3 regions of the Mesorhizobium sp. W050 genome follow, and region 2 is predicted to be linked to each of the others. Evidence: predicted binding sites of a transcription regulator. Region 2 holds the regulator's gene; each other region holds the start of a gene.
The links. Region 2 encodes LexA, which represses DNA repair genes until DNA is damaged. Its sites were predicted from a motif close to TGTTCNNNNTGTGTTCNG; they were not measured.
Positions count from the first base shown of each region.

Region 1: ACYG9Y_RS23150 (putative DNA modification/repair radical SAM protein) is a predicted target of LexA. The motif match lies at 2,263-2,280, and genes of this name have one in related genera.
Region 3: ACYG9Y_RS27760 (helicase-related protein) is a predicted target of LexA. The motif match lies at 8,620-8,637, and genes of this name have one in related genera.

Region 1 is NZ_JBTTIH010000001.1:4,818,103-4,828,764, forward strand. It holds gene ACYG9Y_RS23145 (UdgX family uracil-DNA binding protein) at 1-1,023, opposite strand, end outside; gene ACYG9Y_RS23150 (putative DNA modification/repair radical SAM protein) at 1,026-2,261, opposite strand; gene ACYG9Y_RS23155 (glutamine synthetase family protein) at 2,381-3,766, opposite strand; gene ACYG9Y_RS23160 (aspartate aminotransferase family protein) at 3,802-5,169, opposite strand; gene ACYG9Y_RS23165 (hypothetical protein) at 5,325-5,777, shown strand; gene ACYG9Y_RS23170 (WD40 repeat domain-containing protein) at 5,779-6,753, opposite strand; gene ACYG9Y_RS23175 (CobW family GTP-binding protein) at 6,879-7,934, opposite strand; gene ACYG9Y_RS23180 (MarR family winged helix-turn-helix transcriptional regulator) at 8,356-8,826, shown strand; gene ACYG9Y_RS23185 (AraC family transcriptional regulator) at 8,837-9,700, opposite strand; gene ACYG9Y_RS23190 (DUF2000 family protein) at 9,747-10,154, shown strand; gene ACYG9Y_RS23195 (alpha/beta fold hydrolase) at 10,151-10,662, opposite strand, start outside.
Region 2 is NZ_JBTTIH010000001.1:2,417,472-2,428,133, forward strand. It holds gene trpC (indole-3-glycerol phosphate synthase TrpC) at 1-310, shown strand, start outside; gene moaC (cyclic pyranopterin monophosphate synthase MoaC) at 313-795, shown strand; gene ACYG9Y_RS11670 (molybdopterin molybdotransferase MoeA) at 796-2,001, shown strand; gene ACYG9Y_RS11675 (alpha/beta hydrolase) at 2,047-2,877, opposite strand; gene ACYG9Y_RS11680 (AMP-binding protein) at 3,044-4,669, shown strand; gene kynA (tryptophan 2,3-dioxygenase) at 4,666-5,502, shown strand; gene kynU (kynureninase) at 5,510-6,757, opposite strand; gene ACYG9Y_RS11695 (GntR family transcriptional regulator) at 6,925-7,689, shown strand; gene lexA (transcriptional repressor LexA) at 7,895-8,677, shown strand; gene ACYG9Y_RS11705 (ComEC/Rec2 family competence protein) at 8,671-10,662, opposite strand, start outside.
Region 3 is NZ_JBTTIH010000001.1:5,742,581-5,753,242, reverse strand. It holds gene ACYG9Y_RS27805 (patatin-like phospholipase family protein) at 1-569, opposite strand, end outside; gene ACYG9Y_RS27800 (citrate synthase/methylcitrate synthase) at 771-1,859, opposite strand; gene ACYG9Y_RS27795 (citrate synthase) at 1,952-3,091, shown strand; gene ftrA (transcriptional regulator FtrA) at 3,088-4,080, opposite strand; gene ACYG9Y_RS27785 (rhodanese-like domain-containing protein) at 4,170-4,589, shown strand; gene ACYG9Y_RS27780 (GNAT family N-acetyltransferase) at 4,640-5,095, shown strand; gene phaR (polyhydroxyalkanoate synthesis repressor PhaR) at 5,141-5,755, opposite strand; gene ACYG9Y_RS27770 (acetyl-CoA C-acetyltransferase) at 6,058-7,242, shown strand; gene phbB (acetoacetyl-CoA reductase) at 7,372-8,097, shown strand; gene ACYG9Y_RS27760 (helicase-related protein) at 8,793-10,662, shown strand, end outside.

The sequences.
Region 1 (10,662 bases), 2.4 Mb from region 2:
TTCCTGATCGCCAGGTTGTTCGCCGACGAAGACCACTTTGGCGTCATCCGGCCCCTCGCCGAACACGGTCTGTGTCGCGTCGCGCCAGAGCGGGCAGCGACGACAACCCTTTGCAGCCTCGCGCAAATCGGAAATCGTCTTGGCATCGTCTTCATCCGGCGCCTCGGCCGGCTCGGGCTTCGGCCAATGTCTTGCCTGCAGCTTGGCGTGGTGCGGCGCCGGCGTTGTCGGCAGTCTGGCAATCATATCCCTGGCGGCCTCGTCCGCTCCTGCGATCAGATCTGGAATGAGCGAGGCCTCGGGAAGGTTCCGCCAATATTTCTTCGGCATCTCCTTCTGCATCGCCTTCACCTTGAGCCGCGCCGGGTTGAAGATGTTTTCGAAATAGGTCAGCCACAACGCCTCGGTGTCGTCCTGATCGGGTGCATCGCCCTTGGCCGCACCCGGCCCGATCGCCAGCCTTTCGCCGTTCCAGTCGGCGGAGGCATAGGGCGTCAGGATGGTCCAGCGCATGCCGGTGAACCGCCGGACGAAGAAATCCGCGTTGCGCTCGACAATGAAATGCTCCGGCTCGAACCAGGCGACGTAGCGCTCGTTCTCGCCGTCGCCGATCTTCCGGAAGCGTACGAAGGCATGCATCTTATGGCTGTCGCGCCGCACCGCCTTTTCCATGGCTTCGAGCCGCCTGGTGTCGGGATCGGATACGATCGCCAGCAGTTTCGGCTCGGTGCGCAGGCGCCAAAGCATCCAGTAGAGAAAGGCAAACCGGCCGGGGTCGGAGTGGCAGAAGGCGGTTTCGGCATGGGCGATGAACTCGCGCGGGACGGTAAGCTGCGCGCCCTCTGGCACCGCCGGCAAGGCATCTTGAGGATCATTGGCGTCGGACCCGACACCCCAACTAATATCCTCAGGCCGGACCTCACTCAGCGCCAGACGCCGTGCCGCATCGCGCCAACCGGCGAAATCGGTCTGGCTCGCTAGCCGGACAGTGTATCGGGCAAGGTCGAGCTGAGCCGGCTGCATGGTCAAAACAGCGACAGTTGTTCGCAGGACTTTACGATCGTGTCGCGCAGGCCTGTCTTGTCGGTGAGTCCGCCCGGCGACCAGCCTTCGGCGATGATGAAGGGCCTCAGCTTGGCGATCGAATGGCAGATCCGTCCGACATCTTCCAGCCGCATGCGTCGGTGGCGGCGGGTTTCAAGGATCTTCGCCACCACCTTGGTGCCCAGACCCGGAACCCGCAGCAGCGCTTCCCGATCGGCGCGGTTGATGTCGACGGGAAACCTCGCCCGATTGCGCAAAGCCCAGGCGAGCTTGGGGTCAATGGCGAGATCGAGCATGCCGTCGCTGCTGCCGGCGAGGATTTCCGGCTGCGAAAAGCCGTAGAAGCGCATCAGCCAGTCGGCCTGATAGAGCCGGTGCTCGCGCATCAGCGGCGGTTTCTGCAGCGGCAGCGACGATGACGAATCCGGGATCGGGCTGAAGGCGGAGTAATAGACGCGCCGCAGATGGTAGCTGCCATAGAGCCGCGCACTGGTGTGCAAGATGCCGTCGTCGGATGTCTTGTCGGCGCCGACGATCATCTGCGTCGACTGACCTCCGGGCGCAAAGCGTTCGCGCTTCTTGGTCCTCAGCGTCGGCTCGGCTTTTTCCTCCATCTTCCGGCGCAGGTTCGCCATGGAAAGGCGGATCGTTTCCGGCTTCTTCTCCGGCGCCAGTTTCTTGACGCCCTCATCGGTCGGCAGTTCGACGTTGATAGACAGCCGGTCGGCGTAGAGCCCGGCCTGCTCGACCAGTTCGGCCGAGCTTTCCGGAATGGTCTTCAGATGAATATAGCCGGAGAATTTTTCGTCCAGCCGCAGCCGCCGCGCCACCTCCACCATCTCGGCCATGGTCTCGTCCGGGGAGCGGATGACTCCTGAGGACAGGAAGAGGCCCTCGATGTAGTTGCGCCGGTAGAAATCCATGGTCAGCTTCACCACCTCCTCGATGCTGAAGCGGGCGCGGCGCACATTCGATGACGAGCGGTTGATGCAGTAGCTGCAATCGTAAATGCAGAAATTGGTCAGCAGGATTTTCAGGAGCGAAATGCAGCGGCCATCCGGCGCGTAGGAATGGCAGATGCCCATGCCTTCTGTGGAGCCGATACCGCCGGATTGGAGCGAATCCTTCTTCGCCGACCCAGACGAGGCGCAAGAAGCATCGTATTTGGCGGCGTCTGACAGGATCGCCAGCTTTTCACGGACGGTGCGTGCGCTCATCCGTTCATGTTATGTTCTAGACGGCTGCAGCGCCACCTCATTTGATGCAGGCGGCGAAAAAGTGATCGCCGCCTGATCGTCGGGCTAGCAGGACGACTGCCCGTGTTCCAGGCGGTCTCTCAGACCTCATGGAGGTAGAGGTGGTAATCCAGCTCGCTGACGGTGCGGGCGACGCGCAGATACTCCGACTGCTTGATCGCCACGAAGGTGCGATGCAGATCCTCGCCAAGCGCCTCTTTCAGGAAGCTCGAGGCCCGCGCCGCCTCGATCGCGGCGCGCCAGTCGACCGGCATGGTCGTGCGCGTGACGGCGGCTTCATAGCCATTCCCAGTGGTTTCGGGGCCGGGGTCGAGGCCTTCGTCCAGACCCTTGATGATGCCGGCCAGCACCGTTGCCGCGATCAGGTAGGGATTGGCGTCGACGCCCGACGGCCGGTGCTCGATGCGCCGATTCTTAGCGTCGCCGGCCGGCACGCGCAGCGCCACCGAACGGTTGTTGACGCCCCAGGTCGGCGCCACCGGCGCATAGGACTGCGAGACGAAGCGCCGCCAGGAATTGGCGTGCGGCGCAAACACCAGCATCGATTCGGCCATGGTCTGGATCAGCCCGCCGAGCCCCTGAAGCAGCGGCAGCGACCAGCTTTCGCCGCCGGCTTCGGCAAAAATGTTGCGGCCGTTCTTGTCCTGCAGCGAAACATGGAAATGCATGCCGGAGCCGGCATATTTTTCGATCGGCTTGGCCATGAAGCAGGCGGTAACACCATGGCGGCGCGCCTGCGCCCGCACCAGCCGCTTCAACATGACGAGGTCGTCGGCCGCCCGCATGACATCCTTGCGATAGTTCAGCGTCAGCTCGTACTGGCCGGGCGCGTATTCGGAAATCACCGTTTCGGCCGGAATGCCTTGCGCCTTGGCCGCGGCATAGATGTCGGAAAACAGCGGCTCCATGCCGTGCAGATGGTCGACGGAATAGACTTCCGTCTTGGCCGAGCGGCGGCCGTCGAGCACGGCGTCCGCCGGCTTTACCTTGCCGTCGGCGTCACGCTCATTGGCAAGCAGGAAAAATTCGAGTTCGAAGGCGCCGGCGGGATAGAGGCCCTTGGCCGCCAAGATGCCGACCTGCCTGGCCAGCGCCAGCCGTGGGTCCGACGACATAGGCTGTCCCTCGAGATGGTACATCGCCATCAGCAACTGGCCGCGCGGCGGGTTCGTGCCGTAAAGCGACACCAGCGTGCCGGGGATCGGCCATGCCCTGAGATCGCCGTCTCCAGTCGTCCAGATCAGCCCGGTTTCGTGCACATCCTCGCCGGTGATGTCGAGGCCGAGGATCGAGATCGGCATGTGGCGGCCGCCCTCGAAGATGCTTTTCAGCTCATGCCGGCGCACGATCTTGCCGCGGCCGACCCCGTTGGCGTCGGTCAAGACGATATCAAAGGCTTCGATTTCGGGATGGGCGTCGAGAAAGGCTTGCGCCTCGGCGGGCGTCGAGCCCGAAGGTGAAGTCATGATTAGTGTACTCGAGTTTGGCTTGGCAGCTTGTCTCATGCCGTCAGCCTTGCCGCAACCGTGGCGAAGGCGGTGATCAGCCGGTTGACCTGGGCGCCGGTGGTGGCCGGTGAGATCAGCATCATGTTGTGAAAGGGAGCGATCAGCACGCCCTGGTTGACCAGCGCGACATGGATAGCCGCCTCAAGCTCCGGCGCATGGGCAGTCTCGGCTTCGGCGCCGTTCCTGAGCGGGCCAGGGGCGCAGATGAACTCGACGCGGGCGCCGACGCGGGCGACATGCCAGGGCAGATTGTAGCGATCGATGACGCCGGTCAGCCCGGCATCGAGCCGCAGGGCGAGGCGATCCATCCGGGCATAATTCTCCTGCGTCATCACCTCTTCGAGCGTTGCGCGCATGGCTGCGAACTGCAGCGGGTTCGCCGACAGCGTCGTGCCCATGCCGGAATAGCCCGGCTCCTTGGTTCGATTGTAGTCGGCATAGCGCGAGGCGACCTCGTCGCTCATGCCCCACACGCTTGCCGGCACGCCGCCGGCGATCGGCTTGCCCAGCACGAACAGGTCGGGCTGTAGTCCGAATTTCCTGGTGTAGCCGCCGGGTCCAGTCGAAATCGTGTGCGTCTCGTCTATCAGAAGCAGCGTTCCGGCCGCGCGCGTCAGTTTGCGCAAGGCGTCGTGAAAACCCGGATCGGGCAGCACCATGCAGGAATTGGTCAGCACCGGCTCAGCAATGACGCAGGCGACATCCTTGTCCTTGAGCGCTGCTTGCAGCGCGGCGACATCGTTGAATTCAATGACCTTCGCCGTCTTGGTCAGGTCGCGAAACTCACCCGCCAGCCCCGGCCGATTCACGGGCTTGCCGTCGACCATCCGGACCATCGTCTCGTCGACCGAGCCGTGATAGCAGCCGTTGAAGACCAGTATCTTTTCGCGGCCGGTGACGGCGCGGGCGACGCGCAGCGCGAAGCGGTTGGCGTCGGTGGCGGTGGTGGCGATCTGCCAGAACGGCAGACCGAAACGCTGTGGGAGCAGCGGCCCGATGGCCAGCGCATCTTCCGAAGGCAGCATATAGGTCAGGCCGCGCCCGGCCTGGCGGCGGATGGCGCGCGCCACCGGCGGCGGCGAATGGCCGAACATCGAGCCGGTGTCACCGAGGCAGAAATCGTCCAGCCTGTTGCCGTCGATATCCGTGATGGCGGCGCCCTTGGCGCTTTCGACCAGGATCGGGAATGGCGTCGGCCAGTCGTTCATCCAGTGCATCGGCACACCGCCGAAGAAGCCTGGCAGGCCGTTACCGACCTTGGCCTGCGATTTCGGCCGCGCCTCGCTTGTCCGCAATGCAGCGATGCGGTCACGGCTGATACCGCCGATGGACGCCTTTGAATAACTGTTCGTGCTGTGCATGAAATCCCTCTCGGCCGGCACACTACCCAATTGGCGACGGCAACCGCAATTGGCCGTGTTGGTGCGCTGCATTGGGTCAGCAGCAAGTTCGGCAGACTTGACCTTCCGGCGCAGTCGGGCGCCAATGCGATCGGGTCTGTGGTTTGGGGAGAAAAATGCGGACGATCATCTGCGCTATTGCGCTACTCTTGTCGGCCGCTGCGGCTTCCGCATCGGGCGGCGTCTGGTGTTCCGTCGATGACAAAGCGGTGCAATTCGAGGTCGGCGCCGGGGTCACCAGAGGTATGGGCGGCCCGACCTTCAATTTTCGCGGCGATCTCGAGATACTTGGCCGGCCGGAAGGCGACAGTCTACGCAAGACCGTCTTCGAGGATTCCGACCTCACCCAGTACTGGCTGGACGACAAGGAGTTGCGGCTGAACATCTACCACGAGCATCAGCTCGGCGATAAATTCAACTCTGTCGAACTGACGATCCTGACCAAGACCAGTGACGAGGGCGTCTATGGCGGCCGGTACACGCTTGCCGTCTACGACAACGCCGCCGACACGGAACAGGACGGCAAGCCGAAAGAATTGACCGGCAAGGTGTCGTGCGGAGCCGAATAGGTCACGCCGAGATATCGATGACGCCGCAGTCGCCGGCGGCACTGCCGAAGGCGACCCGGCGCTCTTCCTTGTCCCACATCATCGCGGTGATGGCGCCCATGCCCGGGCGGCGCAACAGCACCTCTTTGGCATCGGCAAAGCGCACCGCCATGACCATGCCGTCATCATAGCCGACGGCGACGACATCCTGGCTCGGATGGCAGGCAACCGATGTCACCATGGCGTTGCCGCGCGTGCCGAGCTCCAGCGGCGCCTTGCCCATCGGGCCGTCCTTGCCCGAAAACGGCCAGACGATCGCCGCCGGCGCGCCGGAACTCGCCAGCCACTTGCCCTTCACGCTCCACGACAGGCTTTTGACCTTGCCGGGATAGCCGGTCATGCGCATGTGCTTGCCGTCGGCGAGCTTCCAGCCATGCAGCGCGTTTTCCTGCATGGTGGTGACGAGGAAGGCGCCATCCGGCGAGAAGGTCACGCCGGTATGGGCGCCGGCCCATTCCAGCTCCACCGGTCTGCCCTCGGCGGCCGGGAAATGCAGCGTCGCGCCATTGTAGCGGGCGACGCCGAAGCGCATGCCCTTGGGGGAGAAGGCCAGCGCCTCGACCGAACGTGGATGGGCAAACTCTTTGGTCTTGCCGTCGGCAAAGCGCACGAAGGCAGTCTTGCCTGTGGCATAGGCGATAGCGCCTTGCGGCCCGGCGGCAACGCTGGTGATCCACTTCTTGCCGGCGCTGGCGAGTTCGCTGACATTGCCGCCGGCGGCAACGGCAAAAATCTTGCCGTCCTCGCCGCCGGTGATCAGGCGGTCGTTGGCGGCGTCATGGAACGTGGAGAGCAGGCCGTCATTGGCCTGAATTGTCTTGTGGCCGTTGTCGAGCCTATGAACTGTCCCATCGGCCAGCGCAAAATGCGGCACGTTGTCGAGGAAGACGGCGGCAAGGCAGTGACCTTCCAGGTCGAGGGGAGCAACTGTGGGCATCAGGACCATTCCAATGAAGCTGTCACCACTCCCGGGAAGCCATTGAGGCGGCCAGGCCTGGCGTCAACCTTCCCCTTTGTGGGAGAAGGAAGAGCAGGCAGCGCTAGCGCCATAGAGTCCGGAAATCAAGCCGCCTGGCAGGCGTCAAAGCTCTTCTTCAGCCGCTCGGCGTCAAGCTCGCGGCCGATGAACACCAGCCGGCTCTCATGCTTTTCGCCGTCTTTCCAGGCGCGCTGGTGGTCGCCTTCGATGATCATGTGCACGCCTTGGATGACATAGCGCTCGTCGTCGCCCTTGAGCGCGATGATGCCTTTCAGCCGCAGGATGTTGGGACCTTCCATCTGGGTGATCTTCTCGATCCACGGGAAGAATTTCTTCGGGTCCATCTCGCCGCCGCGCAGCGACACCGACTGCACGGTCACGTCATGGATGTCGGAGGGATGCGCGTGATCGTGATGATGATGGTCGTGATCATGGTCGTGGTGATCGTGCCCGTCATGGTCATGATGGTCGTGATCATGATCGTGCGCCTCGAGGAAATGCGGGTCGTTTTCCAATGCGCGCGACAGGTCGAAGGCGCCGCGGTCGAGCACTTCGGACAGCGCCACGCCGGCGCGCGTGGTGCGGTGGATCCTGGCCGCCGGGTTGATGGCGCGGATGGTCGCTTCGACCTTGGCCAGCTCTTCGGGCGTCACCAGGTCGGTCTTGTTGAGCACGACGACATCGGCGAAGGCGATCTGGTCCTCGGCTTCCTTGGAATCCTTCAACCTGAGCGGCAGGTGCTTGGCGTCGACCAGGGCCACGACAGCGTCGAGCTTGGTCTTGGAGCGCACGTCGTCATCCATGAAGAAGGTCTGCGCCACCGGCACCGGATCGGCGAGGCCGGTGGTCTCGACGACGATGGCGTCGAAGCGGCCGGGACGGCGCATCAGGCCTTCGACGACGCGGATCAGGTCGCCGCGCACCGTGCAGCAGACGCAGCCATTGTTCATTTCGTAGATTTCCTCGTCGGATTCCACGATCAAATCATTGTCGATGCCGATCTCGCCGAATTCATTGACGATGACGGCATAACGCTTGCCATGGTTTTCCGACAGGATGCGGTTGAGCAGCGTCGTCTTGCCGGCGCCGAGATAGCCGGTGAGAACGGTCACGGGGATTTGCGTCTGTGCTTCGCTCATATCTTGCCTCGAAATGGCTGGGCCACGGAATTGCGGGCCGCAAGAAGGGATTGTTGGCCTGATATAGGATGTGTGCCGGCCTTTTGCACGAGGCAAACCGCCTGGGTGTTTGACCCAGGATTGACGAAGCGGATGGGTAGACCCGAGAGGCCGAGTGCGAGGGATGCCGACCATCAACGTGTCGCTGGAAACGCCTCTTCGTTGATCTGTGCTAAGCCGCGCCGCGTCAAACCGTTGCAATCGCCTTGGCGGAAACTCGTTTGTCATCTAACTGAAATAAACATCTGGCATCACCATTTCGAGCACCACAAATGCTTGCCGGCAAAGCTGTTTCGAAAGCCGGAATCTTTTTGATCGTCGATTGCCAACCGGCCGGCTGCGTCTATGCTGCACGCACCGGTACGGCCGAAGAGGGATCACCATGGCCAAGGCGGACAAGACTGCAACGATGAGCCGGCTGCATTCGGCGGCAAGGCTGGCAAGGACCGCGCTGGCGGCGCGGCTTCTGGCGCACGGCTTCTATGCCGGCCAGGACCAGATCATGCTGACGCTCGACCGCGAGGACGGCCAGACGCCCGGCAATCTCGCCGGCCGCCTCGGCGTTCGCCCGCCGACCATCACCAAGACCATCAACCGGCTGCAGGCCCAGGGCTTTTTGGAAAAGCGCGCCTCTTCCGCGGATGCACGCCAGGCGCATATCTTTCTCACCGACACCGGCCGCGAGATCATCCACGCCATCGAGAAGTCGGTGAAGAAGACCGAGAAGCAGGCGTTGAAGGGCCTCGACAAGAAAGAACAGAAGACGCTGTTCAAGCTGCTCGCCCGCATCGAGGCCAATTTGTCGAACGAGGAGCTGGTGCTTGTCGACGACGATGGCGACATCGACGATTGATCTTCCTGGCCTAGGCGGCTACCGAAGGCCCGCGCACCAGGGTCGACCAGCGGCCGGGCGTCAAGCCGAATGCTTTCTTGAAATGCCTGTTGAAATGGCTCTGGTCGCTGAAGCCGGCGCCAACGGCAATCTCGGCCAGCGGCTCGCCCACCTCGATCATCCGTCTTGCCTTTTGCAGCCGGCGCATCAGCAGGAACCGATGCGGGCTGGTGGAATAGGTCGCGCGAAAATGGCGTGACAGCGCATAGCGGTCGAGCCCGGTGACGGCTTCCAGCTCATCGGAACGAACGGACCGCTCGGCATTCTCCTCGAGATAGCCGCGCGCCAGCGCTGCCGCACGCGAGGCCGACTTCCCCATCGGCTTTGCTTTCTGTCCCGCATGACGCCCCAGATGCTGCGCCAGCTCCGCAACGAAATCGGCGACGAACAGCTCGTCCAGTTCCTCATCGAGCGGCGCCAGAGCCGAAAGCAGCGTGCCACGCAAGGCAGGATCGCTGACCACAGCATCCCTGACGAAAGGCAGCGGCGCGCCGTCGAGGCAGTCGAGCAGCAGTGACGGTTCCAGATAGAGGATCCGGTAGCGCAGACCATCCTCGGTCCCGGCGCCGCCATCGTGCACTTCGTCGGGATGCAGCACGATAACCTGGCCGGGCAGGCTGTGGTTGACAGTCCCCCTGTAGTGGAAGCGCTGCACACCGGAAAGCGTCACGCCGACGGCAAGCGTATCATGACGGTGCAGGTCGAAGGCGTTGCCATGGAAATGCGCCTCGATGCGCTCGATGCCAGCGGTAACAGGCGCCGACACGATCCGGTCTTCATCCGCGCACGAACGTTCAAGACCCTGCGTCGCCTCACCTTCTAGATCGTGCGTCATCACCTATCCCTGCCCTTCATCGGCGTGCTCCGGAGTCCTCATCTTGGTGTTCGATACGAAATTTGCAATCGTGCTGCGGGACGATCTCGCCGTCTGGCAAAAGCTCAACGTCGCCGCCTTCCTGACCAGCGGCATCGTCGCGCAATTCCCCGCCATTATAGGCGAACCCTACCGCGACCGCGCCGGCAACCTTTACAATCCTCTGTCGATCCAGCCGGTCATCGTACTTTCGGCCGATGGGCCGACGCTCAACTCCATCCACCGGAAGGCGCTGGAGCGGGGCGTGACGGGGTCAGCCTATGTCGAGGAGATGTTTGCCACCGGCTTCGATGCGGCCAACCGCGCGGTCTTCGCCGAGTTCGGGCCTGAGGACGCCAAGATCGTCGGCATCGCGCTGCATGCCGACAAGAAACTCGTCGACAAGATCACCAAGGGCGCCCGCATGCACGCCTAATTCAGCAGGAAGCGTGTGACGGCGCTCATGAATTCAGTCGGCCGCTCGACGTTCAGCATATGGACGCCCGGAAGCAGTGTAAGCGTGGCGCCGGGGATGCTGGCTGCGATCGCCTCGCTGTGGCTTGCAAGCGTTACCTTGTCGTCTTCTCCACCGATCACCAGGGTGGGCGCGGTAATGAGGGAGACAGTCCGGCGCAGATCGCAATCGCGTACGGCGGCGAAGCATCCCGCGAGACCTTGGGGCGGCGTCGCCAGGACCATCGCGCGGAACGCGTCGACGGTTTCGTTTGGGCCGGCAAGCATCGAGGCGGGAAACCAGTTGTGCATGAACATGTCCGCGGTGGCCGACATGTTGCTCGCTGCAAGGACAGTACCGATCTGCTCATCAAAGTAAGACGCCGGCCCGAGATGCGGCGAGGTGTTGGAAAGGATGAGACGCTCGATGCGGTTCGGGGCATGGATACCCAGCCACTGCCCTACGAAGCCGCCCAGCGACAGCCCGCAGA
Region 2 (10,662 bases):
GATCGAGGTGCATGACGAGGCCGAGACGCAGCGCGCGGTAAAACTGTCGTCGCAGCTGATCGGCATCAACAACCGCAATCTCAGAACATTCGAGACCAGCCTCGAGACCTCGGAACGGCTGGCATCGATGGTGCCGGGCGGCCGATTGCTGGTCAGCGAGAGCGGAATTTTCACCCACGACGATTGCTTCAGGATGCAAAAGACCGGCATCAGCACCTTCCTCGTCGGCGAGAGCCTGATGCGGCAAGAGGATGTCGCTGCGGCAACGCGGCTGCTTTTGACAGGCAAGGCGAAGGCAGAGGCCATCTGAGGATGGCAGCCGCCCTCACCCATCTCGGCGCCAAGGGCGAGGCCAACATGGTCGATGTCGGCGAGAAGGCGGAGACGACGCGCACGGCGGTCGCCGAGGGCTTTGTCTCGATGCGGGCCGAAACCCTGAAGATGATCCTCGACGGCGACGCCAAGAAGGGCGATGTGCTGGGTACCGCGCGCATTGCCGGCATCATGGCGGCCAAGAAGACGCATGAGCTGATTCCGCTCTGCCATCCGCTGCTTTTGACCAAGGTGTCGGTCGACATCGAACCGGACACCACGCTGCCCGGCCTCAGGGTCACCGCGCTCGCCCGCGTCACAGGCAAGACGGGGGTCGAGATGGAGGCGCTGACCGCGGCATCTGTCGCGTGCCTGACCATTTACGACATGGCCAAGGCGGTCGACCGCGCCATGGTGATTTCCGGTATAAAGCTGGTGGAAAAGACCGGCGGCAAGTCAGGCGGCTACAAGGCGGGTTCGTAAATGGCGCTGGTTCCGGTCGCCGAGGCGCTTCAACGCCTACTCGACGGCGCTGTGGCGTTGCCCGGTGAAAGCGTCGCGCTGGCGGATGCGGCCGGCCGGGTGCTGGCGGAGCCGGTCGTGGCGCTGCGTACCCAGCCGCCTTTCAATGCATCTGCCATGGACGGCTATGCCGCACGGGCGCAGGATGTGGCGTCCGCTCCGGCGAGGCTTTCGGTGATCGGCATGGCGCCCGCAGGGCGGGGCTTTAACGGCACTGTAGGTAAGGCGGAAGCCGTGCGCATCTTCACCGGCGCGCCGCTGCCGGAAGGCGCAGACACCATCGTCATCCAGGAAAATGTCCGCGATCTCGGCGGTAGCCGGATCGAGGTCACCGAGCCGACGGCGAAGAACCGCAATATCCGCCGCCTTGGACTGGATTTTGCGCAAGGCGACGTGCTGCTGGAAAAAGGCCGCGTGCTCGATCCGGCTGCATTGTCCCTGGCGGCATCGGCCAATCATCCCCGGTTGAACGTGGTGCAACGGCCGCTGGTCGCCATCATCGCCACCGGCGACGAATTGCTGCCACCGGGCAGCGAACCTGGCCCCGACCAGATCATCTCGTCCAACGCCTATGGCGTCGCTGCTGTGGCGCAGTCGGTCGGCGCTCGCGCGCTCGATCTCGGTATAGCGGCCGATCGCAAGGAAGCGATCGCGGCGCTGGTGAAAAAGGCGGTCAATGCGAAAGCCGACGTCATCGTCACGCTCGGCGGCGCCTCGGTCGGCGACCATGATCTAGTCCATGACGTGCTGACCGGCGAAGGCATGAAGCTCGACTTCTGGAAGCTCGCCATGCGCCCGGGCAAGCCGCTGATGTTCGGGCGGCTGGGCGATATCAGGTGCATCGGCCTGCCCGGCAATCCGGTGGCGAGCCTGGTCTGCTCGCAATTGTTCCTGAAGCCGCTGTTGGCGCAGCTCGGCGGCCGTCCCCACCGGCAGGACATCCGCCAGGCTCAGCTTGGCGCCGCGATGCCGGCCAATGATCTAAGGCAAGACTATGTGCGCGCCGTGGTCCGGGAAGAAGCCGGCGCATTGGTGGCGACGCCGTTCGGCATCCAGGATTCCTCGATGCTGAGAATGCTGGCCGACGCCACCGGCCTGATCGTGCGCGAGCCCTTCGCTCCGGCGGCAGAAGCAGGCGCCGCTTGCAGCGTTCTGATGTTGCGCTGAAGGTCGCGGATCCAAGCCGTTGATTCCAGGAGATAAGACTGGTTGTTACTCCGCCAGCAATGTCCGCGTCAGCGGATGTGTCGGATCGGCAAGCCCGTCGACGATGCTGAAATGATGCCGGTCCGGCTCGACCACTGTGCTGGTCGTGGCGCCGAGGCCGATCCAGATGTTGGCAAGCAGCGCATTCTGGCGCAGGAACTCCGCCCGCTCGCCGCCGCCGGCCCAGCAGGTGATGCGCGCGCCCTGCATGGGGCGCAGCAGAACCGGGCTTTCGGCCAGTGCTTCCGCTTCATCGATGGCCAGTGTCGCGTTCATCCCCGTCCGCATGATCGGCCGCAGATCATGAACCCCGGAGATCGAGACGACATTGCGTATGCGGCCGGCCACATCGGCGGCCAGAGGCGTCGTTGTCGTCACCATCCTGGAGGCGAGATGGCCGCCGGCGGAATGCCCGGTCAGGATCACCGGCCCGCCGACCATCGTCGCCGCCTTGCCGATCGCCGCCGCGATTTCCCTGACGATGCCGGAAATGCGTATGTCGGGACAAAGCGTGTAAGTCGGCATTGCCACGGCAAAGCCATTGGCAACCGCGCCGTTGGCCAGATGCGACCATGGCTTGTTGTCGAACGCCTTCCAGTAACCGCCATGGATGAAGACGACGAGCCCTTTGGGCATGACATCGGGAAGGAACAGATCGAGCCTGTTGCGCGGGCTGTCGCCATAGGCGATGTCGAGCTTGGCCCGACCGGACGCCGACATTGTGTCGCGAAAAGCCTGTGCCGCTGTGTCCCACGCGGCCGGCCAGCGATTGCTGCCGGCAATGTTGTCGCCGTTGGCGTAGGCATTGTCCCAATCGGCAACACGATGTTGGAGCATCTGCATCCCTCCCGGATGGCTTCAGTTCAGTCGACAGGAATGGCCGCCGAACAGGGCGGCGTCAATCCTGCGACCTAAAAACATTTTAGGCTTGAAACAAATTTCGACTGGTGCGATCCTGCGCCTTGTTCAGCCATGGGCGCGAGGCAGACAGGGGCAGCCGAAAATGCTTGGGCCATCAGCGCATATCGACACATTCACGCGCGACAACCTGCCGCCGCCGGAGCAATGGCCGGAGTTTTTGCTCGACGGCTTCGACTATCCCGACCACATAAATGCCGGCGTCGAATTGACCGACAGGCTGGTCGAAAAAGGCTTCGGCGACCACACCGCGCTGATCGGCAATGGCCGCCGCCGCACCTACAAGGAACTGTCCGACTGGACTAACAGGCTCGCCCATGCGTTGGCCGAGAATTACGGTGTCAAGCCGGGCAACCGGGTGCTGATCCGCTCGGCCAACAATCCGGCCATGGTCGCCTGCTGGCTGGCCGCCACCAAGGTGGGCGCGGTGGTCGTCAACACCATGCCGATGTTGCGTGCCGGCGAACTCGCCAAGATCGTCGACAAGGCGGAAATCACGGTCGCACTTTGCGATACGAGGCTGATGGACGAGATGACCGCCTGCGCCAAGGGCAGTGCGTATCTCAAGCAGGTCATTGGCTTCGACGGCACGGCCAACCATGACGCGGAACTCGACCGAGCCGCCCTCGACAAGCCGGTCACCTTCACTGCCGTTAACACCGGCCGCGACGATGTCGCGCTGCTCGGCTTCACCTCCGGCACCACCGGCGTGCCGAAGGCGACGATGCATTTCCACCGCGACCTGCTGATCGTCGCCGACGCCTATGCCCGCGAAATCCTGGAGGTGACGCCCGACGACATCTTCGTCGGCTCCCCGCCCCTTGCCTTTACCTTCGGTCTTGGCGGGCTCGCCATCTTCCCCCTGCGTTTCGGCGCCGCGGCGACGCTGCTGGAACAGGCGACGCCACCCAACATGATCCACATCATCGAGACCTACAAAGCGACCATTTCCTTCACCGCTCCAACCGCCTATCGGGCCATGCTCAAGGCCATGGATCAAGGCGCTGACCTGTCCTCGCTGCGCGTCGCGGTTTCGGCGGGCGAGACGCTGCCGGCGCCTGTCTTCGAGGAATGGACTGAGAAGACCGGCAAGCCGATCCTCGATGGGATCGGCGCCACCGAGATGCTGCATATCTTCATCTCCAACCGCTTCGACGACATGAAGCCGGCCTCCACCGGCAAACCCGTCGGCGGCTATCAGGCACGCATCGTCGATGACGAGATGCGGGAGCTGCCGCGCGGCTCTACTGGCCGGCTGGCGGTGCGCGGCCCGACCGGCTGCCGCTACATGGCCGATGCCAGGCAAAAGGACTATGTCCGCGATGGCTGGAATCTCACCGGCGATACGTTCACGCAGGACGAGGATGGCTTCTTCCACTTCGCCGCGCGTTCCGACGACATGATCGTCAGCGCCGGCTACAACATCGCCGGCCCCGAGGTCGAAGCGGCGCTGCTCTCGCATCCCGACGTCGCCGAATGCGCGGTGACCGGCGCCGAGGACGGTGAACGCGGCCAGATCGTCGAGGCGCATATCGTGCTTGTGCAAGGTGTTTCGCCGGACGCATTGACCGTCAAACGCCTGCAGGACCACGTCAAGGCAACGATCGCGCCCTACAAATATCCGCGTTCGGTGAAGTTCATCGACGCCTTGCCCAAAACCCAGACCGGCAAGATCCAGCGATTCCGGTTGCGCGCGGAGAAGAGCAATTGATTAAGCCGCACGATCCGGCGTCCGATGGCGCGCAGATGTCGTTCAAGGAGCGGATGTCCTACAGCGACTATCTGCAGCTGGACAAGGTGCTCGATGCGCAGGCGCCGCTGTCTTCGGCCCATGACGAGATGCTGTTCATCATCCAGCATCAGACATCGGAATTGTGGATGAAGCTCGCTTTGCACGAGATCGGCGCCGCGATCCGCTCAATCCGCGCCGACCGCCTCGAACCGAGCTTCAAGATGCTGTCTCGCGTCGCGCGCATCTTCGAGCAGCTCAACAATGCCTGGGACGTGCTGCGCACGATGACGCCAAGCGAATACACCGAGTTTCGCGACGCGCTCGGCCAATCCTCGGGCTTCCAGTCGTGGCAGTACCGCGCTATCGAGTTCATGGCCGGCAACCGCAACCTTGCCATGCTCGGGCCGCACAAGCACCGGCCCGACCTTGCGGACAGGCTGGAAGCCATCCTGGCCACGCCGTCGCTCTATGACGAGGCGCTTCTGCTTTTGGCGCGCAATGGCTTCGACATCGGCGCCGACGCCAGTCGCACGGACTGGCGCGAGACGCGCGTCGAGAACGAAGAAGTGCTGGCTGCCTGGCAAACCGTCTACCGCGACCCGCAGCGCTACTGGATGCTCTACGAACTGGCCGAGAAGCTGGTCGACTTCGAGGATTATTTCCGCCGCTGGCGCTTCAACCACGTCACCACGGTCGAGCGCATCATCGGCTTGAAGCGCGGCACGGGCGGCACCTCAGGCGCCTCCTATCTGAAGAAGATGCTGGAGGTCGTGCTGTTTCCGGAGCTCTGGACGGTCCGCACCCGGCTCTAGTAGTTCCTCAGGTGACCGCGGTCTTCACCGCGAAGCGGGCGTCCTGCCAGGCGCCGGTGCGCAGAATATCCTCCAGCGCTTCGACCGCCTGCCAGACATCGCCATAACCGACATAGAGCGGCGTGAAGCCGAAACGGATGGTCGACGGCGCCCGGAAATCGCCGATCACGCCGCGCTCGATCAGCGCCCGCATCACCTGATAGCCATGCGGATGGAGGAACGACACCTGGCTGCCGCGCTGGCTGCCGTCGCGCGGGCTTTCGAGTTCAAGGCCGTAGGCGCCGCATCTGGCTTCGACGAGCTGGATAAACAGGTCGGTCAGTGCGATGCTTTTTCTGCGCACCGCCGCCATGTCGACGTCGTTCCAGATATCGAGCGCGCCCTTGAGCGCCCGCATCGACAGCACCGGCTGCGTTCCGCACAGGAAGCGGCGGATCCCGCTGCCGACGGCAAAGCCCTGCTCGAAGGCAAAGGGCCGCGCATGGCCCCACCAGCCGCTGAGCGGCTGCCTGATATCACCATGGTGGCGCTCGGCCGCGTAGATGAAGGCCGGCGAGCCCGGGCCGCCATTGAGGTATTTGTAGGTGCAGCCGACAGCGAAATCGGCATTGGCACGGTCGAGTTCGACCGGCAAGGCGCCGGCGGTGTGGCAGAGGTCCCAGATGATCAGCGCGCCAGCGTCATGTGCCTTGCGCGTCAGCGCCGCCATGTCGCGCAACTGGCCGGATTTGTAGTTTACGTGGTTGACCAGGATGACGGCAACGCTGTCGTCGATCAGCTCCTCGATTGCGGCCGCGTCGACGCCCTCCAGCCGCAGCCGCGTTCCCGGCCGGGTCGAGGCGACGCCTTCGGCCATGTAGAGGTCGGTCGGGAAACTGTCGCCCTCGGCAACGATGGCCGACCGAGCCGGCCGCATGCCGAGCGCGGCGTGCAGCAGCTTGTAGATGTTGATCGAGGTTGTGTCGCAGACCACCGTCTGCCCGTCAGCCGCGCCGATCAGTCGTCCGAGCTGATCTCCCAGTTCCACCGGCATGTTGAACCAGCCAGCCGTGTTCCAGGCGCGAATGAGGTCCTGCGCCCATTCCTGCGTGGCGGCCTGCTGCAGTTCGCTGAAGACGACCGCTGACGCGGCACCCAGCGAATTGCCGTCGAGATAAATCACGCCTTGCGGCAAGACAAAGCGTTCACGCATGGAGCGCAGCGGATCGGCGGCATCCATTGCTTCGATTGTAGCGAGATCGGGTGTCGTGCTCATGATCCGGCGCCCTTCCATGGACAAACGCGCGCGGCGGAGCCTGCCGCCCAAACATGCCGGCGATCTTGAGTGGTCGCCCTTGAACTGTCAAATATTATATATAATTCACCCGTTGAAAGGCTTTGATATATAATGATCCGCCGAGCGTTTATGTCTGATGGATCACGATGCTGGATGACGAGCAGACCTCGAAGACGGAAGCAGCCTATCGCCTGCTCAGGCGCGATATTCTTGCGACCCGGCTGGCGCCTGCCGCGCCGTTGAAGCTGAGCACGCTGCGCAACACCTACGGCATCGGCTGGACGCCGTTGCGCGAGGCGCTGTCGCGGCTGGAGGCGGAACGGCTTGTGACCGCCATCAGCAACCGCGGGTTTGCGGTCGCTCCCGTCTCTCGGGCGGAGCTCGAGGATTTGGCGCGTGCGCGGCTGGTGGTCGAACTGCCCCTGCTGGTGGAATCGATCGAGAAGGGCGACCGTGAGTGGGAAGACGCGGTCGTTGCCGCCCACTATCGTCTCTCACGGTGCGGGTCTGTTCTCGACGATCCATCGGATGATGCGGTCGACGCGTGGTACGAAAAACACGATGCCTTCCATGCGGCGCTGCTCAGTGCCGCGACATCCAGCTGGCTGCTGCGCTTCAATGCAACGATTTCCGACCAATTGCATCGCCATCACCGCTTTCTGGGTCTGGCCCCGACGCTGCGCGCCGCCGCCGGCCGCACGGATGGACACCGGAAGGCCGTGGCGGCCCTGCGCGACGCCGTGGCGATCGAACACCATACCGCCCTGATGGAAGCGGCCCTCGATCGCGACGTCGAACGTGCGAAAACTCTGATGACCGCTCACATCGGCTACACGCTGCAGGTCTATGCCCAGAGCGAACCCGGCGCGGATGCTGCGCAGCCCCGTCCGAAAAGGAAGCGGCGATCATAGCCGACGACGCAGGGCACTTTGTCTTCGTTTCACCCCGTTGCCGGCCAACGACTACGAGCGCCGCTCGCGGTGCCGAACGTTACGCTGAACAAAACGTCAACACATTCATTAAACTTTAAAAGGTTGCGGAACACAACTGGAACAGATAGTGTTTGTTCTGGGTTTGTTTTTTCTGATTCTGGTTTCAGAACCCTTGGGGGCCGCGATGCTGACGCGCAAACAACATGAGCTTCTGATGTTCATCCATGAACGCCTGAAGGAGAGCGGAATCCCGCCGTCCTTCGACGAGATGAAGGAAGCGCTCGACCTCGCCTCCAAGTCCGGCATCCACCGACTGATCACGGCGCTTGAGGAGCGCGGTTTCATTCGCCGGCTGCCGAACCGGGCGCGCGCGCTGGAAGTGCTGCGGCTACCCGACTCGATCGCACCAGGCCTCAACGCGGCGAGGAAGTTTTCGCCGAGCGTCATTCAGGGCAGTCTTGGTCAAGCCGGGCAAGGGCAAGGCGGCCAGGGACAAGGCGGGATGGGCCAAGGCGGTCTCGGCCGCCAGATCAAGCCGGTCTCGCCGTCGCGTTCGATGTCTGCCGGCAATGACGATGCCGTTTCCTCGATTTCAATCCCGGTGATGGGACGCATCGCCGCCGGCGTGCCGATCGACGCCATCCAGCATCAGACCCATTCGATCTCGGTGCCGCCCGACATGATCATGGGCGGCGAACACTACGCGCTCGAGGTCAAGGGCGATTCGATGATCGAAGCCGGCATTTTCGACGGCGATACGGTCATCATCCGCAATGCCGACACTGCCAGCCCCGGCGAGATCGTGGTGGCGTTGGTCGACGACGAGGAAGCGACCCTGAAACGCTTCCGCCGCAAGGGCGCCTCGATCGCGCTGGAAGCCGCAAACCCGGCCTACGAAACCCGCATCTTCGGCCCCGACAGGGTCAAGGTGCAGGGCAAGCTGGTCGGGCTGATCAGGCGTTACTGAGCCGGCTTAGGTTTGTACTTTTCACGCTGCTTGTAGGGCGGCAGGCCTCGGGCTTCGCGTGAGAAGCGGCGCTGCTCGTGCCAGGGGCGATACGGCTTGTCGACGGCGAAGCGGATGGTTGGCGCTGCAGCTGCCGATTGCGGATCGAAGAAGACGGCGGCGCTGCCGTCGCGGGCCAGCTGTTTCTTCGTCACGACCAGCACCAGCGGGTCGCGGCACGGATTGTAGGCGGTGGCGTCATCGATGACGATCAGGCTCGCGAAGGCACAGGCCGGCCGCGCCGTCTTGCGGTCTTTCGCAAGCGCTACAATGGCTCCGGAAGGGTGCCGGGCGATACAGAGATCGCCGGTGCAATAGAAGGGCGAGCCGGGCGGCAGATCGAGCGGATCGAGATCGAACCGCGTATCTGTTGACTCGAAAATCTCAGGTGGGATAATGGTTTCGGCCCGCAGCGCCCGTTTCCAATTGTCCGTGGTGAATTCGTTGGAGCGTTCGCGGTTGAGGGCGAGTTCGCCGCCACCGATCGGCATGGCCACCAGATGCGCATCCTCGGATATGAGCACGTCGGGCGTAAGCACCTGCGGCACCGTCAACAGGCCGGCCAGCGCGAAAGGCACGGCCGCCAGCCTGAGCCAGGTGGTGGCCATGGTGGCGATGACGAGGGCGACCGCCACCAACAGCACCGAGCGGATGGAGATCAGCCCGACGGCGTCGACCGGCGAGCGCTCGGAAATCCAGGCCGATATAGCGATCATCGCCATCAGACCCTTGCCCATCACATAGAGGAACGGCCCGTCGGCGCCGAACGGCATCGCCAGTGCGCTGAGCACGGCAAAAGGCATGACGATCAACGAAACAATCGGCATCACGGCCAGATTGGCGATCAGGCTGAGCGGCGACACACGCTGAAAATGCCAGATGGCGAACAGCAAGGTTGCACTGCCGGCGATGATCGAGGTCATGGCGAGGCCGCCCATGGCCAGCGCGAATTTTCGCGACAGGAAGCCGACGAAGGAGCGCTTTGCCGGCGGCGTTCTCACCTTGTCGGCGCGGTAATCGGCCCAGCCGGCATAGGCGCCGACAAGGGCGGCGGTGGCGGCAAACGACATCTGGAAGCTGGGACCGACCACCTCGTGCGGCGACACCAGGATGACGGCGATGGCGGAGATCGCCAGATTGCGCATGGTGAGTGCGGCGCGATCAAACAGCACGGCGACAAGCATGACCGCCAGCATGATGAAGCTGCGCTCGGCGGCAACCACGACGCCTGAAATGACGAGATAGGCGGCGATGGAGACGAGTGCTGCCACTGCTGCATATTTCTTGACTGGGCGGCGCGAAGAGAAATCGGGAAACAGCGCAAAGGCGCCACGCAGCAACGCCATGATGGTGCCGGCAACCAGCGCCATGTGCAGGCCGGAGATGGAGATGATGTGGTAGATGCCGGTGCGCCGCATCGCTTCGTTGACCTCGTCCGGGATGCCGGCGCGCACCCCGACAATCAACGCCGCGGCAATCTCGCCTTCGGCGCCGCCGATTTTGCCCCTGATATGGTCGGCAATGTTTTCGCGCGCGTTCTCGATTGCCGAGGAGAGCCGCGCGGTCAGCGGCGGCGGTCCCTGCGTAGCAATGGTTTTCGGATTGCCGAGAAAGAAGCCGCTGCCGCCGATACCGGTGAAATAGCTGTCGAAGGAGAAATCGTAGCTCTCCGGCCGCACCGGACCGGTCGGCGGCAACAGCCTGGCATAGCCGGTGATCAGGGAGCCGGCGGTCATATCGGCGGGAACGGTCCGCGCCGAGAGCCTGACCCGCTCCGGGGCGTAGCGCAGCTCGGGGTAAGCGGTCGAAACCACATCGAGCGTCAGCCTGATGCGGCCGCTTTCCATCTGTTCGAGACTGACGACGCGGCCGGTCAGCCGTGTCTGGATCTCGGAGCCGAGCATCTGCGTTCCGGCGCGCCAGGTCTCGACCTTGGCGGCGACGAC
Region 3 (10,662 bases), 3.3 Mb from region 2:
CGGAACAATTGCGGCAGGCAGGCCGAGGCCATCACCGTGTCGAGGTCGATCTCGCCGTCGGAAAAGACGCGCAGCTGGCCGGTCTCGACATTGGTCGCCGAAATGAACAGCTCCATCGACTTGCAGGCGTGAACATTTTTGAAATCGATCTCCTGCTCGACCACGTCGCGCAGCGGGTTCAAGCCCAGCGGATTGGCGACATAGGGCGAAAACACTCGGGACATGGTGTCGAAGAAGAAATAGCCGGGCGTGTTCTCGATCGACCAGTTGCCCCAGGCGACGTCCCACGGCATGCGCTGCACCGGGCTGAAGCGGCCCTTGGCCGCCACCGCGCGCCAGAAGTCGTCCAGCTTTTGCCGTGCACCCTCGACGCCGCCGCGCACAAAACCATCGGCCAGCGCCACCGCATTCATCGCGCCGGCGCTGGTGCCGGACACGGCTGAAATGTCGAGCCTGCCATCCTCCAGCAGCCGGTCGAGTACACCCCAGGAGAAAGCCCCGTGCGAGCCGCCGCCCTGCAGCGCGATGTTGATCTTCTTCGTTTCCTCCGCCTTGCCGTTTTTGGTCATGGCGTTCCTGTTCGGTTTGGTCGCTGCTGCCTCATTCCGCCCGGAAATCGGGCGGGTTCGACGGCAGCGGACTTATATTGCAGTGCAGCATATAAGGGATGACCAAGGCAAGAACACGAACACGGTCGCGTGATCACATGAAATTTCGGTCATGAAGAAAGCCCCGCTTTGAAGGGGCTGCTCCACCGAAACAGGCGGGCCTCAGGCCACGAGGTCCGGCACCGGCCCGACATAGCGCGACTGTGGACGGATCAGCCGCCCCGTCGTCTGCTGTTCGCGCGCATGCGCGATCCAGCCGGCGACACGTCCGGCGGCAAAGACATTGCTGAACGCCTGTGGCGGAAAGCCAGCCGCCTCAAGCACAAGCGCTGTGTAAAACTCGACATTGGTCTGCAGCGAGCGCTGCGGCTTGGCGATCCGCAGCACTTCGAGCGCCGTCTGCTCGACCTGTTCGGCGAAGGCCAGCCGGCGGCCGGCTTCGCCTTCGCTGCCGAGCTGCCGCACGACGGCTTTCAGCACATCGGCGCGCGGATCGCGCACGCGGTAGATACGATGGCCGAAACCCATGATGCGCTCGCCATGCGCGACCTTCTCGCGCAGCCAACCGGCCGCGTCGCCATGCGCCTGGATTGCATCGAGCATCTCGATCACCGGGCCGGGCGCGCCGCCGTGCAGCGGCCCCTTGAGCGCGCCGAGCCCGGCCAGCACCGACGATGTCAGCCCTGCCAGGGTCGATGCGACGACGCGGGTGGCAAAGGTCGAGGCGTTGAGGCCGTGATCGCACACGGTCACCAGATAGGTGTCGAGTGCCCTTGCCAGCGCCGGCGACGGGACGGATCCCTCGAGCATCCTCAGCATGTCGGCGGCATGATCGGCCTTGGCGTCAGGTGCGGTCGGCTGCTCGCCGCGCGCCAGCCGCAGCAGAGCCGGCGTCAGCACGGCGGGCGCCGCGATCAGCCGCAAGGCGTCCGTCAGCGTCTCGCCATCCGGCAGCAGCGCCATGCCGGCGCGCATGGCGCTATAGATCTCAAGCGGTGCGAGCAGCGGCAGCGAGGGTGCAAGCCGCTCGAACACCTCGACGCGAGCCTTGCCCAGCCTCGCTGCCAGTTCGGCATCGCCGGGAAGGCCGTCGAAGAAGCCGTCGAGCAACAGGCGAACCACTTGCGCATAGCGCCATCGTCCCGCCAATTCCGGCAGCGAATGACCGCGGATCGTCAGGCGGCCGCCAAGGCCATCGACATCGGAGAGCACGGTCTCCGCCGCCACCACATCATCGAGCCCGTTCGCCATATCTCATCTCCTTGCAGCTTTTCTGCATGGGAGATAAGGGTTGGGCTGCGCCTCGATCAATCTTGATCAATATAATCAATATGTGAGCTAAAATGTCCGAATGGCTGTCGCGGGAAGAGGCGCTGGAAAGGCTCAAGGTCCGGCCGCAGACGCTCTACGCCTATGTCAGCCGTGGCCGCATCGGCATGCGGCCGGATGAGAGCGACCCGCGCCGCAGCCAGTACCGCGCCGACGACATCGCGGCATTGGCGACCCGCCGGGCGCGGGGCCGCAGTCCCTCGGCCATCGCCGAGAGTGCGATCGCCTGGGGCGAACCCTCGATTGTCACCGCGATTTCGACTGTGCTGCACGGTCGACTGATCTATCGAGGGCAAGACGCCGTTGCGCTCTCCAAAGCGGCGACGCTGGAGGAAACCGCTGCTGTGCTCTGGGCCTCGCCTGAACCGGTGGCTTTCAAAGCTCCGTCACCTGAAGCGCCTCATCCAGTCGGCCGCGCCTCGGCCTTTGCGCAGCTTGCCATGCTTGCAGGCCACGGGCGGCCTTCGCTAGGACGCAGCGCCGCCTCGCTGTGCACCGAGGCCGCGCGCACAGTCGGAGCGCTGGCGCAGTCGCTGGGCGCTGAAGCCGGCACAGCGCCCGTCCATAAGCGCCTGGCGCAGGGCTGGTCGGTGGATGATGCCGGCGCGGAAGCGATCCGCTGCGCCCTCGTCCTGCTCGCCGATCATGAACTCAACGCATCGACCTTTGCCGCCCGCGTCGCAGCGTCCACAGGCGCCTCGCCTGCCGCATGCCTGCTGGCCGGCTTGGCAACGCTGTCCGGCCCGCGCCACGGTGGCGCCGGCGAAGCGGCGATGCAACTGGCTGAAGATGCAGCAGCCCACGGCGCGGATGCGGCGATCCGGCGCTGGCTCGGCCATGATCGGCCCTTGCCGGCGTTCGGCCATCCGCTCTATCCCGACGGCGATCCCCGTGCCACCGCACTTCTGGAAGTCATCCCTGTCGACGAGACGCTGCAACAGCTGCAAAAAGCCGCCATGGCGGCGGTCGGTGCCCAGCCCAACATCGACTTCGCCTTGGCCGCTCTGACGCGCGGCCTTGGCTTGCCGCGCGATGCACCGTTCCAGCTGTTTGCGCTCGGACGCAGTGTCGGCTGGGCCGCGCATATGGTCGAACAGATCATTAGCGGCAGCATCATCAGGCCGCGTGGCCGCTATGAGGGACGCGTGACTTAAGCCGACCTGGCCGTGTTCCCGAACCGCGCACGGTACGCGACGGGCGTCGTGGCGAACTGCTGACGAAAATGATGCCGCAGCGTGCCTGCCGCGCCAAAGCCGGCGGTCTCGGCAATCCGTTCGATCGGCATGGCGGTGTCTTCCAGCAGCGTGCGCGCCCGCGAAAGCCGTTCCGACAGCAGCCAGCGCGCCGGCGTGACGCCGGTCGCGGCCGCGAACCGGCGCAGGAACGTCCGCTCGCTCATCCCGGCAAGCTCGGCCAAGATGGCGACCGGATAATCGGCGGAAATATTGGCGCGCATCCTGTCGATCAACGGTCCGAGCCGGCTGCGCTCGTGCGGCTCGGGAACGGAGCTCTCGACATACTGCGCCTGACCGCCGTCGCGATGCGGCGGCACCACCAGACGCCGCGCCACCATGTTTGCCGCCTTGGTGCCGAAGTCGCGCCGCACCAGATGCAGGCAAAGGTCGATGCCCGCGGCACTGCCTGCCGATGTCAGCACATTGCCCTCATCGATGTACAAAACGTCCGGAATCACGGTGATGTCGGGGTACATCTCCGTCAGCTTCTCGCTGTAGCGCCAATGCGTGGTCGCTCTTTTGCCCGCCAGCAGGCCGGCGGCGGCAAGCACGAACACGCCCGAACAGATCGAAAGAATGCGAGAGCCGCGCTCGTGTGCCTTTCGAAGCGCCTCGATCAGCGCCGGCGGCACCGGAGCCTCCGTTCCGCGCCATCCCGGTACGATCACCGTGCCGGCCTGGCCGATCAGATCGATCCCGCCGTCGGCAACAATACGCACGCCGCCCAGCGCGCGCATTTCACCGGTATCAATACCGGCAACCGCAAAACGGTACCAATCCTCACCCATTTCCGGCCGCGGCAAGGCGAAGATCTCAACCGCCACGCCAAACTCGAACGTGCACAGCCCGTCATAGGCAACGGCAACGACAAGAGGGTTGGCAGGGCGCGGATTCGCAGAGGATGGCATGATCTTGACGATATATGGCAAAGCTGCCAGCTGCAATCGCCCTGCTTCCTGTCTTATCTCTCCGTCGCATCAGCAATGGAGATACGAGGATGAGCCACGTGACAGACATTCCGGCGGCATCGCCGGATATCGCCCGCGACCATTTTCTGCGCCGGCTTTCCGTCGAGACCGACTGTTCCGACGTCGCCGCCGCACTGCGTGCCGGAGAGCCGGACTTTGTTCTCCTGCATGTGGTCGGTTCGCCGGAAGCCTATGGACGCCGCCATGTGCCGGGCGCGCTGCATCTGCCCCACCGCGAAATATCGGCCGGGCGGATGGTGCAATGGCCCGAAAGGACGCTGTTCGTCGTCTATTGCGCGGGACCGCATTGCAATGGCGCGGATCAGGCGGCCTTCAAGCTGGCCAGCCTCGGTCGTCCCGTGAAGATCATGATCGGCGGCATAACCGGTTGGCAGGACGAGGACCTTCCTTTCGCTTCAGGCAAGGAGCCCGGTGTCTTGCACGCGTGAGGCCACGCGATATGGTCGGCCTTGAAGACTGAGCAAGCATGCAGAAGGCGATGGTTAGAATTCGTCCATTCGAGCGCCAGGATGTCGGTGCGGTGCTCGCCCTCATGCGGGCGCTAGCCGTCTTCGAGGGTTATGACGACAAGCTTCGCGTCACCGAAGCGAACCTCATCGAGCACGGGCTGGGGCCATCGCCCCGGTTCGGCGTGTTGGTGGCGGAGCGAGAGTGCGTGATCGTCGGCATCGCCGTCCACTACCTCATCCCCTGGACCTACGACCTGAAGCCGGTTGTCTGGCTGAAGGAACTCTACGTCACTGAAGCGACGCGCGGCATGGGGGTCGGCCATGCGCTTGTTGAACAGCTTCGCCAACACGCTTTGAGCATTGGCGCCTCCGCCATCAAATGGACGGTGCTGAAATCCAACTCGCCGGCCAAAGCCTTCTACCGCTCGCTCGACGGCCAGCCCGACGATATCTGGGAACCGTGGCAGCTGAAAATCGACCCGTGACGGCCGCCTCGACCAACTGAGGGCGGTCGACCATGCGGCGGTCGCTTACGACATCGTATCGAGCTTGCGCTGCATGGCGGCGATCTGTTGCTTCAGTTCCTGAAGGTCGTCGCCGCTCTTTTCCGGGACGTCCTTGCGGGCCGGCTCGGGTGCAGCCGCGGCCGCAGCATTTGTGGCGGCGGTCGGGAACGGCGTGAACAGGCGCATCGCGTTCTGGAACATTTCCATGTTGCGGCGTGTCTGCTCTTCCAGCGCCTTGATCGGCGTGGCGATCTTCATCACATCCAGCGGCGACTTGCCGATCGCGCCCTTCATCTGTTCGCGGAACCGCTCCTGCTCCTTGGAGAAGGCCATCATCGACTGTTCGAGGAAGCTCGGCACGATCTGCTGCATCTGGTCGCCATAGAAAGCGATCAGCTGGCGCAGGAACGGGATCGGCAGCATGTTCTGCCCATCCTTGTTCTCCAGTTCGAAGATGATCTGCGTCAGCACCGGATGGGTAATGTCGTCACCGGTCTTGGCGTCCTGGACGGTGAACTCCTCGCCCTTCTTGACCATCTCGGCCAGATCCTCGAGCGTCACATAGGTGCTGGTGCCGGTATTGTAGAGCCGGCGATTGGCATATTTCTTGATAATGATAGGGTCGTCTTTCGCGGCCATCAGCATCCTCCCGGGACACCGGCGCGCCTGAGTAAGCCGCCGGTAACGATTGCGCCATTTTTAAGGATATGCGCAAAAGCTCTATAATTCCAAGCGCTTTGTGCAGTGCGGCATCATTTATTGCTGCATGGCCGGCCAATTATGCTGCGCAGCAAAGGTTGGGCGATCCCGCCGGCCGCTCACGCCCTGCTTGCGGCGCTTGGCCGGCATGCCCATTTCCGGTTTGACTTGGGGTGTGGAACGGGCAAGAAAAGTCCCAACAAGCCCCCAAGAACACGACACCTCGAAGTCTGGAGAGAAAAATGTCCGCTTCCAATTCAATCGTCGTTGCCAGCGCCGCACGCACGGCTGTCGGCTCCTTCAACGGCGCCTTCGCCGCCACCCCGGCGCATGAACTTGGCGCCGTCGTGATCAGGGAGCTTTTGGCGCGCGCCGACGTCGAGCCGGGCGAAGTCGACGAGGTCATTCTCGGCCAGGTGCTGACCGCCGCGCAGGGCCAGAACCCCGCCCGCCAGGCGTCGATCAATGCCGGCCTGCCCAAGGAGACCACCGCCTGGGGGCTCAACCAGGTTTGCGGCTCTGGCCTGCGCGCCATCGCGCTCGGCATGCAGCAGATCGCCGCCGGCGACGCCACGGTGATCATCGCCGGCGGCCAGGAATCGATGTCGCTGTCGCCGCATGCCGAGCACCTGCGCGCCGGCGTCAAGATGGGCGACTACAAGATGATCGACACCATGATCAAGGACGGGTTGTGGGACGCCTTCAATGGCTACCACATGGGCAACACCGCCGAGAACGTCGCCCGCCAGTTCCAGATCACCCGCGACGACCAGGACCAGTTTGCGCTGGCCTCGCAAAACAAGGCCGAGGCCGCGCAGAAGGCCGGCAAGTTCAAGGACGAGATCGTCGCCTTCACGATCAAGGGCAGGAAGGGCGACACTGTCGTCGACCAGGACGAGTACATCCGCCACGGCGCCACCATCGACGCCATGTCCAAGCTGAAGCCGGCTTTCGACAAGGACGGCACCGTGACCGCCGCGAACGCGTCGGGCATCAATGACGGCGCCGCCGGCGCGCTGCTGATGAGCGAGGCTGAAGCCACAAGGCGCGGCATCACCCCGCTGGTGCGCATCGCATCCTGGGCGACGGCCGGCGTCGATCCGGCGATCATGGGAACCGGACCTATTCCCGCCTCGAAGCGGGCGCTCGAGAAGGCCGGCTGGTCGGTCAAGGACCTCGACCTTGTCGAGGCCAATGAAGCCTTCGCCGCGCAGGCCTGCGCCGTCAACAAGGGCATGGGCTGGGATACGTCGATCGTCAACGTCAATGGCGGCGCCATCGCCATCGGCCATCCGATCGGCGCGTCGGGCGCCCGCGTCTTCAACACGCTGGTTTTCGAGATGCGCCGCCGCGGCGCCAAGAAGGGCCTTGCCACGCTGTGCATCGGCGGCGGCATGGGCGTCGCTCTGTGCGTGGAAGCGCTGTGAACAAGAAGTGAGTAGTGAATAGGGAGTAGTGAATAGGGAAGAAGGAGCAGCGCGGCGGGATATCGATCCCTACTCGCTATTCCCTACTCCCTATTCCCTTCTTCCGACCAAAGGGAGGAAGAACTTTCAATGACCAAAGTAGCGCTCGTCACCGGTGGATCGCGCGGCATCGGCGCCGCCATATCGATCGGCCTGAAGAATGCCGGTTACACCGTTGCCGCCAACTATGCCGGCAATGACGAGGCAGCGGGGAAGTTCAGCGCACAAACCGGCATCAAGGCCTACAAATGGTCGGTCGCCGACTACGACGCCTGTGCCGCCGGAATCAAACAGGTCGAGGCCGATCTCGGCCCGGTCTCGGTGCTGGTCAACAATGCCGGCATTACCCGCGACGCCATGTTCCACAAGCTGACGCGCGAGCAGTGGAAGGAAGTCATCGACACCAATCTGTCTGGCGTCTTCAACATGACGCATCCGCTGTGGGGCGGCATGCGCGACCGCAAATTCGGCCGCGTCATCACCATCTCCTCCATCAACGGCCAGAAAGGCCAGGCCGGCCAGGTCAACTATTCCGCCGCAAAGGCCGGCGACATCGGCTTCTCGAAGGCGCTGGCGCAGGAGGGCGCGCGCGCGGGCATCACAGTCAATGTCATCTGCCCCGGCTACATAGCCACCGAGATGGTCAAGGCGATCGACGAGAAGGTGCTGAATGAACGCATCATCCCGCAGATCCCGGTCGGCCGCCTCGGCGAACCGGAAGAGATCGCGCGTTGCGTCGTCTTCCTCGCGTCCGAAGACGCCGGCTTCATCACCGGTTCGACCATCACAGCCAATGGCGGCCAGTACTTCGCCTGAACGACAGCAATTTCGCCCGGTAGGACGGGCCGCCTTATGGCCCGTTTTTCATCGCCGGGCGGCGATGTTCCCTGGGCCGCGCGCGAGACATTGACCCGTTCCGGCACGCAAAGATTAACGATTTTTAGGCGCCCTGTGCAAAACCCGGTTCGCAAGCTGTGAATTCTCGGTGGACAAGCTGTGGATAACACAAGATGTTGGGGTGAACAAACCAGGAAAATCCCGCGATCGCTGATTCGTCACCGATTCGTTCCGGCTTTGAGCGGAACGTTAACGACCAAGGCCGGGAACCACCGGAAACTGGTTAAGGCCGATTAAGAAAATTCAACAATTTCACAATGTTAGCCGAGGCGTATCGGATCACGACGATGCCCCGCCGGCAAAGGTTAACGCCAATGGTCGCCTTGCAGGAATCGGGCCAGTTTCCGCGATTCAGCATATGGTGAGACTCAGGCTCGCAAAATCCACATGTAGCCGTGAACAAAAGCTGAATCTGCCGGAGTCACTGATTCGTCGCCGATTCGTTCCAGACTCGTTCCAACTGTTAATTGAGACCTCAACGACGAACCGTGGGACTGCCGGCCGGAACATTCCGCTTTCGCTTCGCGCCTGAAATCCCTATGTGTCGCCTGTCATACGCGCCATGCGAGGCGCGCTCCCGACAACACGATGCAGAAAGCCTCATCTCCAGGCCGATGAACATCCAGCCGAAACACACCGAGCCGCTGATCCTGTCGGGCCGCGACGTGACTGCCGTGCTGGGTCCGACCAACACCGGCAAGACCCATCTCGCCATCGAGCGCATGGTGGCGCATGAGAGCGGCATTATCGGCCTGCCGCTCCGCCTTCTGGCGCGCGAGGTCTATGCCCGCGTCTGCGAAAAGGTCGGCGCCCACAAGGTGGCGCTCATCACCGGCGAGGAAAAAATCCAGCCGCCCGGCGCGAAATATTCGGTCTGCACCGTCGAAGCCATGCCGCGCGAGACCGACGTTGCCTTCGTCGCCATCGACGAGGTGCAACTCGCCGGCGACCTCGAGCGCGGCCACATCTTCACCGACCGTATCCTGCACCTGCGCGGCCGCCAGGAAACGCTGCTGCTCGGCGCGGCCACCATGCATGGCATCCTGCAAAAGCTGCTGAGAGGCGTCTCGGTGGTGACGCGCCCTCGCCTGTCGCACCTGGCCTATGCCGGCTCGAAGAAATTGACCCGCCTGCCGCGGCGTACGGCGATCGTCGCTTTCTCCGCCGACGAGGTCTATGCCATCGCTGAGCTGATCCGCCGCCAGCAAGGAGGAGCGGCGGTCGTGCTCGGCGCGCTGTCGCCCCGCACCCGCAACGCCCAGGTGGCAATGTTCCAGGCAGGCGACGTCGACTATCTCGTCGCCACCGACGCCATCGGCATGGGGCTCAACCTTGATCTCGATCATGTCGCCTTCGCCCAGAACCGCAAATTCGACGGCTACCAGTACCGCAACCTGACGGCGGCCGAGCTCGGCCAGATCGCCGGCCGCGCCGGCCGGCATCTGCGCGACGGCACCTTCGGCGTCACCGGCCAGGTCGATCCGCTGGACGAGGAACTGGTCAAGCGCATCGAGGGGCACGAGTTCGATCCGGTGAAGGTGCTGCAATGGCGCACCGCGCATTTCGACTTCGCCAGCCTCGACGCGCTGAAGCGCTCGATCGAGGCCAACGCGCCGGTCGAAGGCCTGACGCGCGCGCTGCCGGCGGTCGATGCGCAGGCGCTCGAACATCTCTCCCGCGACGAGGACATCCGCGCGCTGGCTACCAATGCCAAGCGCGTCGCGCTGCTGTGGGAAGCCTGCGCGTTGCCGGACTACCGCAAGATCGCGCCGGCCCAGCACTCCGACCTGATCGCTTCTATCTACACCGACCTCGCCAAACACGGCCATGTCGACGAGAACTACATGGCCGAGCAGGTGCGCCGCGCCGATACGACCGAGGGGGACATCGACACGCTGTCGCACCGCATTGCGCAGATCCGCACCTGGACATTCGTGTCCAACCGGCCGGGCTGGCTGGCCGATCAGGCACACTGGCGGGAAAAGACGCGCGAAATCGAAGACAGATTGTCGGATGCGCTGCATGAGCGGTTGACGAAACGGTTTGTAGACCGCAGGACTTCCGTCCTCATGCGGCGCCTTAGAGAAAATACAATGCCTGAAGCCGAAATCAGTCCTACCGGAACCGTCCTTGTCGAAGGCCATCATGTCGGCGAGTTGCAAGGGTTCCGCTTCACCGCCGACCAGAGCGCCGGCGGCGAAGACGCCAAGGCCGTGCGCACGGCAGCGCAAAAAGCGCTGGCCGCCGAGTTCGAGGCACGTGCCGAACGCTTCGGCGCCTGCGCCAATGGCGACCTTGCGCTCGGCTCCGACGGCACGCTGCGCTGGATCGGCGCGCCGATCGGCACGCTGGTTGCCGGCGAGGACGCGCTGAAGCCGCGCCTGGTGCTTTTGGCCGACGAGCAGTTGACTGGTCCCGCCCGCGACAAGGTCGCCGCGCGCGCCGAGCGCTTCGTCAATTTCCAGATCGAATCCTTGCTGAAGC